Regions from separate parts of the Paraburkholderia caballeronis genome, predicted to be linked through region 3. Evidence: predicted binding sites of a transcription regulator. Region 3 holds the regulator's gene; each other region holds the start of a gene.

Region 1 (5,869 bases), 230 kb from region 3:
CGGCGACGATGAACAGCAGCACCGCGACCCCCGAGCTGATCCGCAGCGCGGACGACGCGCGCTGCGCGATCACGCCGTCGGTTTTCAGCTTCACGAACGCGGCGCCGTGCGCGGTCAGCATCGACAGGCTGACGAGGCCGCAGACCAGCGCGAACGGGTTCAGCAGCGCGAAGAAGCTGCCGTGATAGGTGACGCGCAGGTCGCTGTCGAACGAGAACGGCACGCCTTGCAGCAGGTTGCCGAACGCGACGCCGAACACGAGCGCCGGTACGAAGCCGCCGATGAACAGCGCCCAGTCCCAGCCGGTGCGCCAGCGCACGTTGTCGCGCTTGCCGCGATAGTCGAAGCCGACCGGGCGGAAGAACAGCGCGAACAGCACCAGCAGCATCGCGAAGTAGAAGCCCGAGAACGACGCCGCGTACACGAGCGGCCACGCGGCGAACATCGCGCCGCCAGCGGTGATGAACCACACCTGGTTGCCTTCCCACGTCGCGCCGACCGTGTTGATGACGATCCGGCGTTCGGTGTCGGTCTTGCCGATGAACGGCAGCAGCACGGCGGCGCCCATGTCGAAGCCGTCGGTCAGCGCGAAGCCGATCAGCAGCACGCCAATGAGCACCCACCAGATCAGCTTGAGGGTTGCGTAATCCATGGTCGTTTTCCTTCTGCGGTTGACGGAATCGGGCAGCGCGTCACGCGACGTTGCTGCTGCTGACCACGGTTTCGGACCCCTGCTCGTGGTGGTAACGGCCGGTGTGCAGCGACGACGGGCCGAGCCGCGCGTACTTGAACATCAGCGTGATCTCAATGACGAACAGCGCGGTATAGAACACGACGAAGCCCGCGAGACTCAGCAGCACGTCGCCGGGCGCGAGGTTCGACACGGCGAGCGACGTCGGCAGCACGCCGGCGATCGTCCACGGCTGGCGGCCGGTTTCCGCCACGACCCAGCCGAACTCCGCCGCGAGCCATGGCAGCGGGATCGCCCAGACGGCCCAGCGCAGGAACCAGCGGCGGTTCGTCTGCAGCAGCGAACGTTGCGCGCAGAACCAGAACGCAAGCGCGAACGTCACGAGGAACAGGATGCCGAGGCCGACCATGATCCGGAACGACCAGAACACCGGCGCGACCGGCGGGATCGATCCGCGCGCCGCTTCCTTGATCTGCTCGGGTGTCGCGTCGACGACGTTCGGCGCGATGCGCTTCAGCAGCAGCGCGTAACCGAGGTCGGCCTTGTGCGCTTCGAACGTGTCGCGCGTCTCGGTGTCGGCGGTGCCGGCCTTCAGCTTCTGCAACGCGCTGTAAGCGAGGATGCCGTTGCGGATCCGCACTTCGGAACGGCCGATGATGTCCTTCAGGCCGATCACCGGTTCGTCGAGCGAGCGGGTCGCGATGATGCCGAGCGCGTACGGAATCTGGAGCGCGAAGTCGGTGCGCTGCTCCTGCTGGTTCGGGATCCCGAACACCGTGAACGACGTCGGCGGCGGCTCGGTTTCCCATTCGGATTCGATCGCCGCGAGCTTCGCCTGCTGGACTTCGCCGGTGCGGTAGCCGGACTCGTCGCCGAGCACGATCACGCACAGCGCCGACGCGAGGCCGAAGCCGGCCGCGACCGCATACGAGCGCAGCGCGAAATCGACGTCGCGACGCCGCAGCAGATACCACGACGAGATGCCGAGCACGAACATCGACGCGGTCACGTAGCCGGCGGACACCGTATGCACGAACTTCACCTGCGCGACCGGATTGAAGATCACGGTGAACAGGCTCGTCATCTCCATTCGCATCGTTTCGTAGTTGAACTCGGCGCCGGTCGGATACTGCATCCAGCCGTTCGCGACGAGGATCCACACCGCGGACAGGTTCGAGCCGAGCGCGACGAAGAACGTCGTCAGCAGATGCTGTCCTTTCGACAGCCGGTTCCAGCCGAAGAAGAACAGGCCGACGAACGTCGATTCGAGGAAGAATGCGGCGAGGCCCTCGATCGCGAGCGGCACGCCGAAGATGTCGCCGACGTAGTGCGAGTAGTACGACCAGTTGGTGCCGAACTGGAACTCCATCGTGAGGCCGGTCGTGACGCCCATCACGAAGTTGATGCCGAACAGCTTGCCCCAGAACTGCGTCATGTCCTTGTAGATCTGTTTGCCGGTCATCACGTAGACGGACTCCATGATGACGAGCATCCACGACAGCCCGAGCGTGAGCGGCACGAACAGGAAGTGGTAGAGGGCAGTGGTGGCGAACTGCAGACGCGACAGATCAACGGTTTCGCTAATGGGCATGGTGGTCCCCTTGTGGCGTGTCCGGCGCGGGTACGGACAGGATCGCCCGCGCGACTTCGGCGGGCGGCATCGACATGTTCTCGGCCTGCGGATGATTGAAGAACGCGTACTTCAGCGCGGTCAGCAGCACGAGTTTGAATACGAGAACGAAAACGATGTCGCGGGCAAACGTGGGGCCGCGGACCCAGCGCAGAAACCTGGCGCGTGGCGCGGCAGGCGGCCGGGCGGGAGGTTCGGAGGTCGAGATCATGATGGATCGATGACTGCTTCCGCTTAAACGTCGTTTCCAAACCAGGCTACGAACGCTGCCCGGAGCTTGTGTACAAGGATTCTAGGAGCGGGGGTCACCGGCACGTGACAGTCGACGCGCGACATTGGGTCGCGAACGCGTGCCTCGTTATTCGGTATTGCGATGCCGATTGCTTAAAGTCAAAAAATTAGGGGCGCAAGGATCGGGCGTTGCATCGGCTTCACGATGTCTACTTTAGGAAAAAACGACCTGCGATGCGCCGAACGTGCCGCCGGCGAGCCGACAAAGAAAAAGCCCCGCCTTCGTGAGAAGGCGGGGCTTCGCAACCGTGCGCCGGCGGGGAGCCGGCGCGTGGTGCGCGATTACCGGTAGTCGGCGAGCGCGGTGCGCATCTTCTTCATTGCGCTGGCCTCGATCTGGCGGATCCGCTCGGCCGACACGCCGAACTCGTCGGCCAGTTCGTGCAGCGTCGAGCCGCCCGAACCGTCGTCGTTCACCTGCAGCCAGCGCGCCTCGATGATGCGGCGGCTGCGCGCGTCGAGCGATTCGAGTGCGTTCGCGATGCCGTCCGTCTGCAGACGGTCGTTCGCGCGCGCGGCCAGCACGGCGGTCGGCTCGCTGTGCGAATCCGCGAGCCATGCGATCGGCGCGAACGATTCTTCGCCGTCCTCGGTCTGCCCTTCGAGCGCGATGTCGCTGCCCGAAAGCCGGGTTTCCATCTCGGCGACTTCCTCGCGCTTCACGTTCAGTTCCTGCGCGAGACCGTCGATTTCTTCCGGCGTGAACGACTGCAGGCCCTGCTTGTGGCTGCGCAGGTTGAAGAACAGCTTGCGCTGCGCCTTCGTCGTCGCGACCTTCACCATGCGCCAGTTACGCAGGATGTATTCGTGGATCTCGGCCTTGATCCAGTGCATCGCATACGACACGAGCCGTACGTTCTGCTCCGGATCGAAGCGCTTCACCGCCTTCATCAGGCCGATGTTGCCTTCCTGAATCAGGTCCGCGTGCGGCAGGCCGTAGCCCAGATAATTGCGCGCAATCGACACGACGAGGCGCAGGTGCGACAGCACCAGACGCCGCGCCGAGTCGAGGTTGTTCTGTTCGCGGTATTCGGTCGCGAACTGGCGCTCCTCTTGCAGCGTCAACATCGGGATCCGGTTCACGGCCTGGATGTAGGCGTCGATGTTGCCTAGCTGGCCGGGCAGCATCGAAGCGTTCGCGAGCGCCAGTACGCCTGCCGGAGAGGCCTTGGCCGGCGACGGGCTCAGAGTGCCCGGAAGGGTCATCATACTGTTGGTCACGTAGCGAACTCCTCTGGATCTTGCAATAGTCAGACTGCGACTCCGTGGTGGATGTTAGCACTCCGCTTTTCCGAGTGCTAATACTTGGAGTGAGTAGGGGCTTACAGGTTCCGTGAAATCTATCGAAATTCTTGTTTCGATAGATTCCACGGGTCCGGGGCGGAGGGATTTCGGGGCGCGATCCGCTTTTCCACGGCTGATGTCCTGCGCAAAAGGCTCGCTAGTGCGGATTTAGTAGAATTTTTCGGCTCTCTACCGAGTGCAGGCTGAAACAAACTTCGGTGTCCGACTAGCGAAGATTGCGCCCCAAATAGCTCGTATGCACTGGCGACCTGCTGGAAATCAGACTTCCGGCTCGCTGCATGGTGCGGACGTGCGACGACGCGCCGCAATCAAACGTAGGGTCCATCCTGCCGTGCATCAATGTCGCCCTATTTAAATTGCTTTTCCGCCTGCCAGAAGGCGAGTATCAAACGGTTTCAACCTGGTATAAATTTCAGCCAGCTAAGGTGACGTTTCGCGTGCGGTACCACTTCGGCGCGTCGGCGGCCGCGATGCGGCCCGGTGCAAGGGGCTTGAGCGATGGCGGCTGCAAAGGTGATCGATGCGATTCGCGGGCTGGAGCGCGAGCGGTTTCGCGCGATGGTGGACGGCGACGGCCCATCGCTGGACATGCTGCTTTCCGACCACGTGATCTACGTCCACACGAACGGCAAGCGCGAAACCAAGCAGCAGTTCATCGACGCGATCACCGCCGGACGCCGCCGTTATCGCCAGATCGAAATCCAGTCGCAGGATGTGTTGCCGGTGGGCCGCGAAACCTGTGTCGTCAGCGGTCGCGCGCTGATCGAGATGGAGGCGAAAAGCGGCGCGCTGCTGTTCCCGATCGCCTACACGGCGATCCAGGCGCAAGAAGACGGCCACTGGCGTCTGCTCGCATGGCAGGCGACCCGCTGCGCGCTGGAATAAGGGCCGGTTTGTTCCCGGTTCCGCACGCTTGCCGGTAACGCCTCGTGAGCGTTCCGGCGATACCTCGGCGGCCGGTCGTGCCGCCGATATTGTCCTGTCGCCTGCCGCGAAAAAAACTGAATCGCTCCGTCGTCGCCCATTCAGCCAGCGACGACAGGTTCTACACACCAGCCTACGCAGCCGCGCGTCGCTCGATTTGCTGCCACGCAGCCCGGTTGACGCCACTGACCACCGCATCGACGATCGCGGTCGCCGGATCGTCGGCGACGCCGACGCCGTGCCGGATCGTTTGTTCGCCGACCCGGCAGCCGACGAACACCGCGGTGCGGCCATCGGCGGTTCGCGCACTTTCGAACGACGTGATCTCGATGGTCTCGCCCGACACACCCGCAAGCGCGGCCGCGACCGCCTGCGCATGAGCATCGGCGGTATCCGCAGCCGCCGCGGTCGCGACGTCGCGACCCTCCCAGCGCAGCCGTCCGCCGCCCGCATGCGCGACCGGGCCGGCCGTCTCGAAGTATTCGCGCGCGAACAGTTCGCAGATCGCGTCGCCGGTGATCTCCACGCCGGACGTATCGGCGGCGCTCTGCACCGCATGGCTGAACTCGATCTGCACACGACGCGGCGGCGTGAAACCCATGCCGCGTTCGAGCAGGTACGTCGCGCCGCCCTTGCCGGACTGGCTGTTCACGCGGATCACCGCGTCGTAGCTGCGGCCGAGGTCGGCCGGATCGATCGGCAGATACGGCACTTCCCAGATCGCATCCGGCTTCTGTTGCGCGAAGCCCTTGCGGATCGCGTCCTGATGCGAGCCGGAGAACGCGGTGAACACGAGGTCGCCCGCATACGGATGACGCGGATGCACCGGCAACTGGTTGCAGCGCTCGACCATGCGGCGCACCGCATCGATGTCCGAAAAGTCGAGGCCCGGATCGATGCCCTGCGTGTAGAGGTTCATCGCGAGCGTGACGAGATCGACGTTGCCGGTGCGCTCGCCGTTGCCGAACAGGCAGCCTTCGATGCGGTCCGCGCCGGCGAGCAGCGCGAGTTCGGCCGCCGCCACCGCG
Region 2 (5,869 bases), on a different contig from region 3:
AATGAAACTGAAAAGAAGCAGTATCGAAGCCCTCCTGATCGCCGCCGCGCTCGCTGTCGGCACCGCCGGCACCGCCAACGCCGAAGGCTGCCTGAAAGGCGCGGCCGTCGGCGGGATCGCCGGCCACTACGCGGGGCATCATGCGGTGATCGGCGCGGTCGGCGGCTGCATCGTGGGCCGTCATCTCGCGAAGAAACACGCCGAAGAAATGGCCGCGCAGCATCAGGAACACCAGGCGGCCGCGAACGTCCCGGTCCACGCAACGCAGCAATAAGCGGTAACACAGCGGCCGAACCCCGGCCGCCCTCTTTCCAACGCTGGAATTCACGTGAAAAACAAGACGCGTCATCACAAGCACCCGTCGATGTCCCCGCTGCTGCGCGCACTGACGTACAGCCGCACCGCGCATGGTCCCGTCACCGATGCGATGCTGTTGCAGGGCTACGCGGCGCTCGACGCCTTCCGCCGCGGCCACGGCTCGCGCGAGTTGTTCGGCACGCTCGCGCGTTATCTGCTGATCGCGGAAGAACTCGCGCGGCTCGGCCACCTGGCAGGCCTGCTCGCGGACGTGCAGCGCGCACACGCGGCGATGGTCGCGCTCGACACGAGCGAGCCGGCCGACGGCTCGTGGCGCGCGGACGACGCGCAATACGCGCCGCTCTGCACCGCGCTCGCGATTCTCGATGCGCAACTGTCGGAAGCGTCGCTGAGCGACATCGCGATGGCCGAGACGCGCATGGTCGAAGGCTTGCTGAAAGCCGACAGCGCGAGCGCGCGGATCGCGGAGTCGGTTGCGCGTTGATTGTGCGTTGATCGTGCGGCGTTCGGCTGGCGTTGCCTGCCTCAAGGATGCGGACGCGCGTTCAGTCGTCGGCGGCGCGTCAATCCACGAACGTCAGCGACTGCACGTGCGCCGTCGCTTCCCGCTGTAACGCGCGCCGCAGCGCGCGATAGCGGCGCAGCCGTTCCTTCCTCCATCGCGGCGACCGGCATCGCGCCCGATGCGCCTTTCGCCAGCAGCCGCGCCTTCAGCGCGTGATACGCGTCCTCCATCGCCGCGACGGCCTCTTCCGTCCGCGCGACGTCGTCGCGTCGAACGCCGGAGGTTTTCGCGTCGTCGGCCGCGTCCGCCTGCCTCTCCACGTAATCGAGCAGCGCGACCGCCTCACAAACGCGTGCCGGTCATGGCACGCGCGCCGCATCGCCCGTGCGCCGAACCCGCGCGCCTCCGCCGCCTCGCGCTGCCGCGCCCAAACCGCGCGGCGCGGCGCACTCCGTTATGATGGCCGAAGCCGGCGCGCCGACCGGCCCTTCAATCGAACCCGGAGACACTGATGCAGATGCAATGTTATTGCGTGACCCATCATGGCCAGCCGCTCGAACGCGTCGAAAAGGCCGTGCCGCAGCCGCAGCGCACCGAGGTGCTGCTGCGCGTGAAGGCGGCCGGCCTGTGCCATTCCGATCTGCACATCTGGGAGGGTTATTACGACCTCGGCGGCGGCAAAAAGCTGTCGCTTGCGGATCGCGGCATCCGCCTGCCGCTCACGCCGAGCCATGAAATCGCCGGCGAAATCGTCGAGGCCGGCCCCGACGCGGGCGACGTCGAGATCGGCGCGCTCGTGGTCGCGCATCCGTGGATCGGCTGCGGCGAATGCGCGGCCTGCCAGCGCGGCGAGGAGAACCTCTGCGTGCAGCCGCAATCGCTCGGCATCATGCGCGACGGCGGTTTCGCCGACTACGTGCTGGTGCCGCATCCGCGTTATCTGGTGAATCTCGGCGGCCTCGATCCGGCGCGCGTCGCGCCGCTCGCCTGCGCGGGTGAAACGACCTACAGCGCATTGAAGAAGTTCGGCGCGCGCATCCACGAAGGGCCGGTCGTCGTGATCGGCGCGGGCGGGCTCGGGCTGATGGCGATCGAGGTGCTGAAGGCGCTCGGCGGCCACGGCGCGATCGTCGTCGACGTCGATGCGGGCAAACGCGACGCCGCGCTGAAGGCCGGCGCGCTGGCCGCGATCGACGCGCGTGCGCCGGACGCGGCGAAACAGATCGTCGATGCGACCGGCGGCGGCGCGCGCGCGGTGCTCGACCTCGTCGGCGCGACGCCGACCGTCACGCTCGCGTTAGATTCGTGCGCGCGCGGCGGACACGTAGTGATCGTCGGGCTGATGGGCGGCGACATCACGCTGTCGCTGCCGGTCATTCCGATGCGGCCGTTGAAGATCGAAGGCAGTTATGTCGGCACGCTCGACGATCTGCGCGAACTCGTTGCGCTGACGCGCGACGGGAAGATGAAGCCGCCGGTCGTCACGAGCCGGCCGCTCGCGGAAGCGAACGACGCGTTGCAGGCGCTGCTGCACGGCAAGGTGGTCGGGCGCACGGTGCTCGTGCCGTAGCGGCGCACGCCCGTTGCCGCGCGCACGCGGACCGAAGCCCGCGTGCACCGTCATGCCCGCCGATCAGAAGTCGAACCCGCCGCCCGCGCCGCCGGGACCACCCGCCGGTGCGGCCGGCTGCGCGTCCTTCGGCGCTTCGTGCACGGTCGCATCGGTCGTCAGCAGCAGGCCCGCGACCGACGCCGCGTTCTGCAACGCGGTGCGCGTGACCTTCGTCGGATCGAGCACGCCCGACTCCACGAGATCGCCGTACTTGCCGGTCGCCGCGTCGTAACCGAAGTTGCCGGTGCCGGCCGCGACCTTCGCGACCACCACGCTCGCCTCCTCGCCCGCGTTCGCGACGATCTGGCGCAGCGGCTCTTCGAGCGCGCGCAGCACGATCTTGATGCCCGCGTCCTGATCGCGGTTCGCGCCGGTCAGTTCGCTGATCGCCTGCTTCACGCGGATCAGCGCGACGCCGCCGCCCGGCACGATCCCCTCTTCGACCGCCGCGCGCGTCGCGTGCAGCGCGTCGTCGACGCGATCCTTCTTTTCCTTCACCTCGATTTCGGTCGCGCCGCCGACCTTGATCACCGCGACGCCGCCCGCGAGTTTCGCGACGCGCTCCTGCAACTTCTCGCGATCGTAGTCCGACGTCGCCTCCTCGATCTGCACGCGAATCTGCTTCACGCGCGCCTCGATGTTCTTCGGGTCGCCCGCGCCGTCGATCACCGTCGTGTTTTCCTTGCCGACCTCGATGCGCTTCGCCTGGCCCAGTTCCGCGAGCGTCGCCTTGTCGAGCGTGAGGCCGGTTTCCTCCGCGATCACCTGGCCGCCGGTCAGGATCGCGATGTCTTCGAGCAGCGCCTTGCGGCGGTCGCCGAAACCCGGCGCCTTCACCGCGACCGTCTTCAGGATGCCGCGAATGTTGTTCACGACGAGCGTGGCGAGCGCCTCGCCTTCGACGTCCTCCGCGATGATGAGCAGCGGCCGGCCCGCCTTCGCGACCTGTTCGAGCACCGGCAGCAGGTCGCGGATGTTCGACACCTTCTTGTCGTGCAAGAGGATGTACGGATCGTCGAGCACCGCGATCTGGCGATCCGGGTTGTTGATGAAATACGGCGACAGGTAACCGCGATCGAACTGCAACCCTTCGACCACGTCGAGTTCGTCCGCGAGCGACTTGCCGTCCTCGACGGTAATCACGCCTTCCTTGCCGACGCGGTCGATCGCTTCCGCGATGCGCTGGCCGATCGACACCTCGCCGTTCGCGGAGATCGTCGCGACCTGCGCGATCTCCTTGCTCGTCGTGGTCGGCTTGCTGATCTTCTTCAGTTCTTCGATCGCGGCGATCACCGCCTTGTCGATGCCGCGCTTCAGGTCGAGCGGATTGAGCCCGGCGGCCACGTACTTCTGCCCTTCGCGGACGATCGCCTGCGCGAGCACGGTCGCGGTCGTCGTGCCGTCGCCGGCCAGGTCGCTGGTCTTCGACGCGACTTCCTTCACGAGTTGCGCGCCGATGTTCTGCACCTTGTCCGCGAGTTCGATTTCCTTCGCGACCGACACGCCGTCCTTCGTGACGACCGGCGAGCCGAAGCTGCGTTCGATCACGACGTTGCGGCCCTTCGGCCCGAGCGTCACCTTGACGGCGTTCGCGAGAATGTTGACGCCTTCGACGAGCTTCGCGCGCGCGCCGTCGCTGAAAATGATTTCTTTTGCTGCCATAAGTCGGTGCTCCTTCAGGAATTGACGACTGCGACGATGTCCTCTTCGCGCAGCACCAGCAGTTCGTTGCCGTCCACCTTGACGGCCTGGCCCGCGTACTTGCCGAACAGCACGCGCTCGCCGGCCTTGATGTCGGGCGCGATGCGCCGCCCTTCGTTGTCGCGCCGGCCGGGGCCCACGGCGATCACTTCGCCCTGGTCCGGTTTTTCGGCGGCGCTGTCGGGAATCACGATGCCCGACGCGGTTTTCGTTTCCTGGTCGAGACGCTTGACGATCACGCGATCGTGCAACGGACGGAGACTCATCTGCGGCTTTCCTCTGCAAAGATTGACGATGACCCTGGCACTCGCCGCATGCGAGTGCTGATCGAAAGCCGAGTATAGGAACGCTGCATGCGCGGCTCCAATAACGGATTCGCACAACGTTATCGAGCGAAATGATTTATCGAAATCCGATATGCGGCCGCGCAGATAACCTTATTGCATTTCGTTCTTTTTCGAATGGACCGCTAACGTATAGCGTTATTCGATATGACCGACTCCACTTCTTCCACCTCGACGCCCGTCGCATGGATCGCCGGCGTCGGCGCGCATGCCGGCCTCGGCGCGGCGCTCGCGCGCCGCTTCGCGCATCAGGGCTTCACGGTCGTTCTCACCGGGCGCACCGCGTCGCGCATCGAAGCGACTGCCGCGCAGATCCGCGAGCAGAACGGCCGCGCGCATGCGATAACCGGCGACGTGTCGAACGAGCAGGACGTCGCGCGCATCGCCGGCGAACTGCGCTCATACGGACAACTGCGCAGCGCGATCTTCAACGCGGGTAATGCGGTGCGCGCGCCGACACTCGAACTCAGCCCCGAACAGTTCGAATCCGCATGGCGCACGAACGTGCTCGGCGGTTTCCTGTTTGCGCGCGCGGCGTTGCCGCTGCTGCTCGAAGCACCCGGCGCGGCGAATGACCCGCATGGCGCGGGGAGCCTGCTCTACACCGGCGCGACCGCTTCGTTGCGCGGGCGTCCGCCGTTCGCCGCATTCGCGTCCGCGAAAGCCGGACTGCGCTCGCTGTCGCAAAGCCTCGCGCGCGAATTCGGGCCGCGCGGCGTGCATGTCGCGCACGTCGTGATCGACGGCGGCATCGACGGCGAACGATTGCGCGCCGCTTCACCGCAACGCGCGGAACAGGCCGGCGCGGACGGGCTGCTGAACCCGGACGCGATCGCCGACAGCTACTGGCAACTGCATCGTCAGCATCGCAGCGCGTGGACGCACGAACTGGATCTGCGGCCATACCGCGAACCCTTCTAGCGAGGACACATCGATGGGCACCGTACTGGACGAACCGCCGCGCGCCGCGAACCGGCACGCGGTCGAAGCCGAACTGAACTATCTCGCGCCGGGCCAGGGCCGGCCGGTCAACTATACGTTCGAGCCGCCGCCCGGCACGCCGTGGAATAGCGGCGAACTCGCGCCGACCCGCGTGACGATCCGCGACGCGCGCCCGCTCGCGGCAGCCGGCGAGTTCTCGCTGGACCGCAGCGGCTTTCAACTAGTCGCGCATCGCAGCGCGGTGGACGACTTCAGCGACGACAGCGTGATCCGCCTCGTCTATTATCCGGAAGCCGAAGCATTGCTGCGCGACGCGACCGGCGCGGAGAAGGTCGTGATCTTCGATCACACGCTGCGCGACAGCGAAGGCGGTTCGCGCGCGAATGCGTCGCTGCGCGAGCCGGTGCGCCGCGTGCACAACGACCAGACGTTCGTGTCCGGCCCGCG
Region 3 (5,869 bases):
GCGGCGTCGAACGCGGTCGCCGTCGTCGACGCCGAATACTGCGGGTACATCGGCATCAGCAGCACCCGCTCCGCGCCCGACAGTTTCAACTGGTTCAGCATCGCCGGAATGTCCGGCGTGCCGTAGCGCATCGCGTGATCGACCAGCACCGTATAGTCGTTCGCGTGCAGCAGTTGCCGTAGCCCATCCGTCTGCTTTTGCGTATGAACCCGCAGCGGCGAGCCTTCCGGCGTCCACACCGCCGCGTATTTCTTCGCGGACGAGCGCCCGCGCGACGGCAGGATCAACGTGCGCAGCACCGGCTGCCACACGGCGGCCGGAATCTCGACGACGCGCGGATCGGACAGGAACTGCGCCAGATAACGGCGCACGGCGGCGGGCGTCGGCGCGTCCGGCGTGCCGAGATTGATCAGCAGGACCGCGACGCGATGCGCGACCGCGGACTGCAGGGGCCGCTCCAGATCGAAACGCATAGGCGATGGGAGGCGCCGCGCCAAGGCGCAGCATCGTTGCACAGGGAATTCATTATAACGGGCGCCCCGAACGCGCCCGACTGGCCATCCGGCCGATGGCGCGGCGCGCGCGTTTCGCGGATGATCGGCGTCAGGCGGGCGGAAAGCGAAAGACGGGAGGTCAGTTCTGGCTGAGCGCGAGCGACAGGAGCCGCGCGGTGATGTCGACGATCGGGATCACGCGGTTATACGCCATCCGCGTCGGGCCGATCACGCCGAGCGTGCCGACGATCTTGCCGTTCACCTCGTACGGCGCGGTCACCACGCTCATCTCCTCGATCGGCACGAGGTTCGATTCGCCGCCGATGAAGATCTGCACGCCTTGCGCGTGGCTCGACACGTCGAGCAGTTGCAGCAGGCTGGTTTTCTGGTCGAACACGTCGAACAGCTTGCGCAGCCGCGCCATGTCCGACGACAGATCAGCCACTTCGAGCAGGTTGCGCTCGCCGGAGATCAGCACCGTCTCGCCCGCGTCGGTCTCGTCGGTGCTCGCGGTCACGGCCGCGTGCATCAGCGCGGTCATGTCGCCGCGCAGCGCGTCGATTTCCTCGCGCAGCCGGCGGCGCACCTCGTCGAACGACAGGCCCGCGAAGTGGGCGTTGATGTAGTTGGACGCCTCGATCAGCTCGGACGGCGAGAAATCGCGCTGCGTCGCCATGATCCGGTTCTGCACGTCGCCTTCGGGCGTCACGATGATCAGCAGGATGCGCTTGTCCGACAGGCGCATGAACTCGATTTGCTTGAACACGTGGCTGCGGCGCGGCGTCAGCACGACGCCCGCGAACTGGGACAGATTGGACAGCACGCTCGCGGCGGCGGCCACGACCTTCTGCGGCTCGCCCGCGTGCAGCCTGGTCTTCACGGTGCGCATCACCGCTTCCTCGTCGGGCGACGGCTCGACGGTCAGCATCGTGTCGACGAACAGCCGGTACCCGCGCGGCGTCGGCACCCGGCCAGCCGACGTATGCGGACTGGACACGAGCCCGAGTTCCTCCAGGTCCGACATCACGTTGCGGATCGTCGCCGGGCTCAACTCCAGCCCCGAGTAACGCGACAGCGTGCGCGAGCCCACCGGCTGACCTTCGGCGATGTAGCGCTCGATCAGCGTTTTGAGGAGGGTTTGTGCGCGAGGATCTAGCATGACGGCAAATTTTAGCTCAACGGGGGAGTCGCTGCGAGTCCGGCCGGGCGACGGAGCGAAACGGCCGCTCATCCCGCCCATCCCGCCGGTCGCGACACGCCGGTCATCACCGTGTCACGCCGATCCTGCCGGCAACCGCGGACAGCGCCTGGCGCCCGTGCACGCGCGTCGCCAGGTTCTTTTCGCGACCTGACTATGGTGTAATGCCGGCATGCAGATCAACAGCCAGTTCAAGACCGTCGCGCTGGTCGGACGCAGCCAGACACAAGGCATCGGCGAGCCGCTGCTCGCCCTTGCGCGATGCATTTCGAAACTCGGCTTCGACGTGGTGTTCGAAGCGCAGACCGCCGAAGAAATCGGCGTCACCGACTATCCGGCGCTGCGGCCCGCGGAGATCGGCGCGCGCGCCGACGTCGCCGTCGTGCTCGGCGGCGACGGCACGATGCTCGGCATCGGCCGCCAGCTCGCGCCGTACCGCACGCCGTTGATCGGCATCAATCACGGCCGGCTCGGCTTCATCACCGACATCCCGTTCTCGGACATGCAGGAGGTCGTGCCGCAACTGCTCGCCGGCAGCTTCGAGCGCGAGGAGCGCATGCTGCTCGAAGCGCGCATCATGCGCGACCGCGAGCCGATCTACCACGCGCTCGCGTTCAACGACGTCGTCGTGAACCGCAGCGGCTTCTCCGGGATGGCGGAACTGCGCGTGCACGTGGACGGCCGCTTCATGTACAACCAGCGTTCGGACGGCCTGATCGTCGCGACGCCGACCGGCTCGACCGCGTATGCGCTGTCGTCGTCCGGGCCGATCCTGCATCCGCGGCTGCAGGGCATCGTGCTCGTGCCGATCGCGCCGCACGCGCTGTCGAACCGGCCGATCGTGCTGCCGGACGACTCGAACGTCGGCATCCAGATCGTCGCCGGCCGCGATGTGAACGTAAACTTCGACATGCAGTCGTTCACCGCGCTGCAACTCGGCGACGTGATCGAAGTGCGCCGCTCGCTCCATACCGTGCCGGTGCTGCATCCGGTCGGCTACAGCTATTACGCGACGCTGCGCAAGAAGCTGCACTGGAACGAGCACCCGGCGCTGCAGAACGACGCCCCCGAGGACTGACCGCGCTCCGGGCAGCCGGCCGCGCCGTGCCGTGCCGGCCCCGGCGACGCCCGCGGAACCGCCGACCAGCCACCCAGACGACCCCCATGCTCCGTCATCTCTCGATTCGCGACTTCGTGATCGTCGCGGCGCTCGACCTCGAATTCGATAGCGGCTTCAGCGTCTTTTCCGGCGAGACCGGCGCCGGCAAGTCGATCCTGATCGACGCGCTCGCGCTGACGCTCGGCGCTCGCGCCGACGCGAGCGTCGTGCGCACCGGCGCATCGCGCGCGGACATCACCGCCGAATTCGACGCGCCGCCGCACGTCGCGTCGTGGCTCGACGAGCAGGCGCTCGCGAACCCGGCCGACGACGGCGGGCCGGCGAGCGTGATGCTGCGGCGGGTCGTCGACGGCAGCGGCCGCTCGCGCGCGTTCATCAACGGCACGCCGGCGACGCTCGCGCAACTGCGCGAAGTCGGCGAGATGCTGGTCGACATCCACGGCCAGCACGCGCATCAACTGCTGATGCGGCCCGACGCGCAGCGCGAACTGTTCGACACGCACGCGGGGCTGTCCGGGCGGGCGGCCGCCGTCACCCGCGCATGGCGCGCGTGGCGCGACGCGACCCAGGCGGTCGAGACGGCGCAGTCGCGCGACCGCGAACTGCAACTCGAACGCGAGCGCCTTGCGTGGCAGCTCGCGGAACTCGACAAGCTCGCGCCGCAGCCGGGCGAATGGGAAGAGATCAACGCGGAGCATCATCGGCTGTCGCATTCGGCGAACCTGATCGATGGCGTGCAGGGCGCGCTCGCGGCGCTGTCCGAGTCCGACGAGGCGATGATTTCGCAGCTCGGCTCGATCGTGTCGAAGCTGCGCGACCTCGCGGAAATCGACCCGGCGCTCGGCGATGCGCTCGCCGCGCTCGAACCGGCCGCGATCCAGCTTCAGGAGGCCGCGTATTCGCTGAGCCATTACGCGCAGCGGCTCGACCTCGATCCGGACCGGCTCGCGCAGGTCGACAAGCGGCTCGACGCGCTGCACTCGGCCGCGCGCAAATTCCGGCTGCAACCCGAGACGCTGCCCGAAGAACACGCGTCGCGCCGCACGCAGCTCGCGACGCTCGACGCCGCCGCGGACCTCGGCGGACTGCGCGCGGCGGCGGCGAAGGCGCACGACGCATACGTCGCCGAAGCGAAGCTGCTGTCGAAGGGCCGCGCGAAAGCGGCAAAGGCGCTCGGCGCGGCGGTCACGCAGGGGATGCAGGAACTGTCGATGGCGGGAGGCAGCTTCGAGGTCGCGCTGGCGCCGCTCGCGGACGGCGGCGCGCACGGGCTGGAGCAGATCGAATTCCGCGTGGCGGGCCACGCGGGCGTGCCGCTGCGGCCGCTCGCGAAAATCGCGTCCGGCGGCGAACTCGCGCGGATCAGCCTCGCGCTCGCGGTGATCGCGAGCGCCGCGAGCCTGACGCCGACGCTGATCTTCGACGAGGTGGATACCGGCATCGGCGGCGGCGTCGCGGAAGTCGTCGGACGGCTGCTGCATCAGCTCGGGCAACAGCGCCAGGTGCTGTGCGTCACCCACCTGCCGCAGGTCGCCGCGCGCGGCGATCACCACTTCCAGGTGTCGAAGTCGGGCGACGGCAACGGCGGCACGCTGTCCGTCGTCACGCCGCTCGACCGGTCCGGACGGATCGAGGAAGTCGCGCGGATGCTCGGCGGGCTGGAAATCACCGCGACCACGCGCAAGCATGCGAAGGAGATGCTGGCGGCGTAGCGGAGTGGGCGCGGTGCCGTTTGCGTTGAACACGCATACCGCGTCGCCTCGCCGGCCGATGACCCGCTAGCCCGACCGGCAACAACGGCCATAGCCACAGACATCGGGCCAGCAGGAATCACCCGCTCGCGCGGCCTGTCGCCATCACGGCTTCGAATCACCCGCGTCGCCCAGCCCCAGCCTGCCGCACGAACCGCTCACCCCGCTAGCCGAACACCCTTTTCCACAACGCCAGCACCGCCTCCCGCTGCGGAGCGACGCGCGCGGGATCGACGCGCGCCACCTCCATCCCGTCGAGCCGCAACTGGTGTTGCAGCTTGCGATAGAGCCGGTATGCGGCGCCGATCGTCTCCGCCTCGTCCGCGCTCATCAGCCCAAAGCGCGACACCTCGCGCAGCAGCGCGATGTTCCCGGTGTTGCGGATCAGCTCCGGGTCCTGCGCCGCGTGCAGCAGCACCCAGTACTGCACCAGGAACTCGATGTCGACCATCCCGCCGCGATCGTGCTTCAGATCGAACAGGTCGGTCCGGTTCGGGTGCCCTTCCTCGACCCGCCGCCGCATGTCGACGATCTCGCCCGCGAGCGGCCCCGCCTCGCGCGGCGTCGTCAGCACCTGCACGCGGATCGCCTCGAAGTGCGCGCCGATCCCGGCGTCGCCCGCGCAGAAGCGCGCGCGCGTCAGCGCCTGGTGCTCCCACACCCACGCGGTGTTCGCCGCGTCGCCCTCGCGCAACTGGTAGCGGCGGAACGCGTCGAGGTCCGTCACGAGCAGCCCCGACTCGCCGTTCGGCCGCAGCCGCAGATCGACGTCGAACAGCGTGCCCGCGCCGGTCGCGGTCGTGAGCCACGTGATCAGCCGGCGCGCGAACATCGCGTAGACGTCCGACGCGCTGTCGTCCTCGTCGTCGTACAGGAAGATCAGGTCGAGGTCCGACGCGTACCCCAACTCCTTGCCGCCGAGCTTGCCGTATGCGATCGCCGCGAAACGCGGCACGTCGCGATGACGCCTCGGAAACTGCTGCCACACCGCGTCGATCGTCACGTCGAGCACCGCGTCCGCGAGTTCGGACAGCCGGTCGCTCACGTGCTCGACCGACAGCCGCCCCGCGAGATCGAGCAACAGGATGCGGAACACCTCGGCCTGGTGCGCGTGGCGCAGCAGGTCCATCTGCTGCTCCACGCCGTCCGCCGCCGCGAGCCGCGCGCGCAGTTGCTGCCTGAACACGGGCCAGTCGAACGGCGTCGCGATCGCTTCGTCGTCGAGCAGTTCGTCGAGTAGTTGCGGATGGCGGATCAGATAACCGGCCGCCCAGCGCGACCCGCCCAGCACCTTCAGCACCCGGGT

What was found. The regulator HrcA, encoded in region 3, represses chaperone genes, less so after heat shock. The targets are predictions, from matches to a motif close to TTAGCACTCNNNNNNNNNGAGTGCTAA.
Region 1: the regulator HrcA is predicted to act here: its motif matches at 3,888-3,914, upstream of rpoH (RNA polymerase sigma factor RpoH).
Region 2: the regulator HrcA is predicted to act here: its motif matches at 4,437-4,463, upstream of groES (co-chaperone GroES).

The regions. Positions count from the first base shown of each region.
Region 1 covers NZ_FNSR01000001.1:3,568,642-3,574,510, reverse strand. Annotated here, with positions in the region: gene cydB (cytochrome d ubiquinol oxidase subunit II) at 1-652, opposite strand, end outside; gene BLV92_RS15940 (cytochrome ubiquinol oxidase subunit I) at 693-2,282, opposite strand; gene cydP (cytochrome oxidase putative small subunit CydP) at 2,272-2,532, opposite strand; gene rpoH (RNA polymerase sigma factor RpoH) at 2,895-3,818, opposite strand; gene BLV92_RS15925 (nuclear transport factor 2 family protein) at 4,416-4,802, shown strand; gene leuA (2-isopropylmalate synthase) at 4,975-5,869, opposite strand, start outside.
Region 2 covers NZ_FNSR01000002.1:85,616-91,484, forward strand. Annotated here, with positions in the region: gene BLV92_RS16935 (hypothetical protein) at 2-274, shown strand; gene BLV92_RS16940 (hypothetical protein) at 323-802, shown strand; gene BLV92_RS16950 (alcohol dehydrogenase) at 1,341-2,393, shown strand; gene groL (chaperonin GroEL) at 2,457-4,097, opposite strand; gene groES (co-chaperone GroES) at 4,112-4,402, opposite strand; gene BLV92_RS16965 (SDR family NAD(P)-dependent oxidoreductase) at 4,628-5,401, shown strand; gene BLV92_RS16970 (CmcJ/NvfI family oxidoreductase) at 5,415-5,869, shown strand, end outside.
Region 3 covers NZ_FNSR01000001.1:3,343,157-3,349,025, forward strand. Annotated here, with positions in the region: gene hemH (ferrochelatase) at 1-473, opposite strand, end outside; gene hrcA (heat-inducible transcriptional repressor HrcA) at 634-1,653, opposite strand; gene BLV92_RS14940 (NAD kinase) at 1,865-2,770, shown strand; gene recN (DNA repair protein RecN) at 2,857-4,524, shown strand; gene glnE (bifunctional [glutamate--ammonia ligase]-adenylyl-L-tyrosine phosphorylase/[glutamate--ammonia-ligase] adenylyltransferase) at 4,730-5,869, opposite strand, start outside.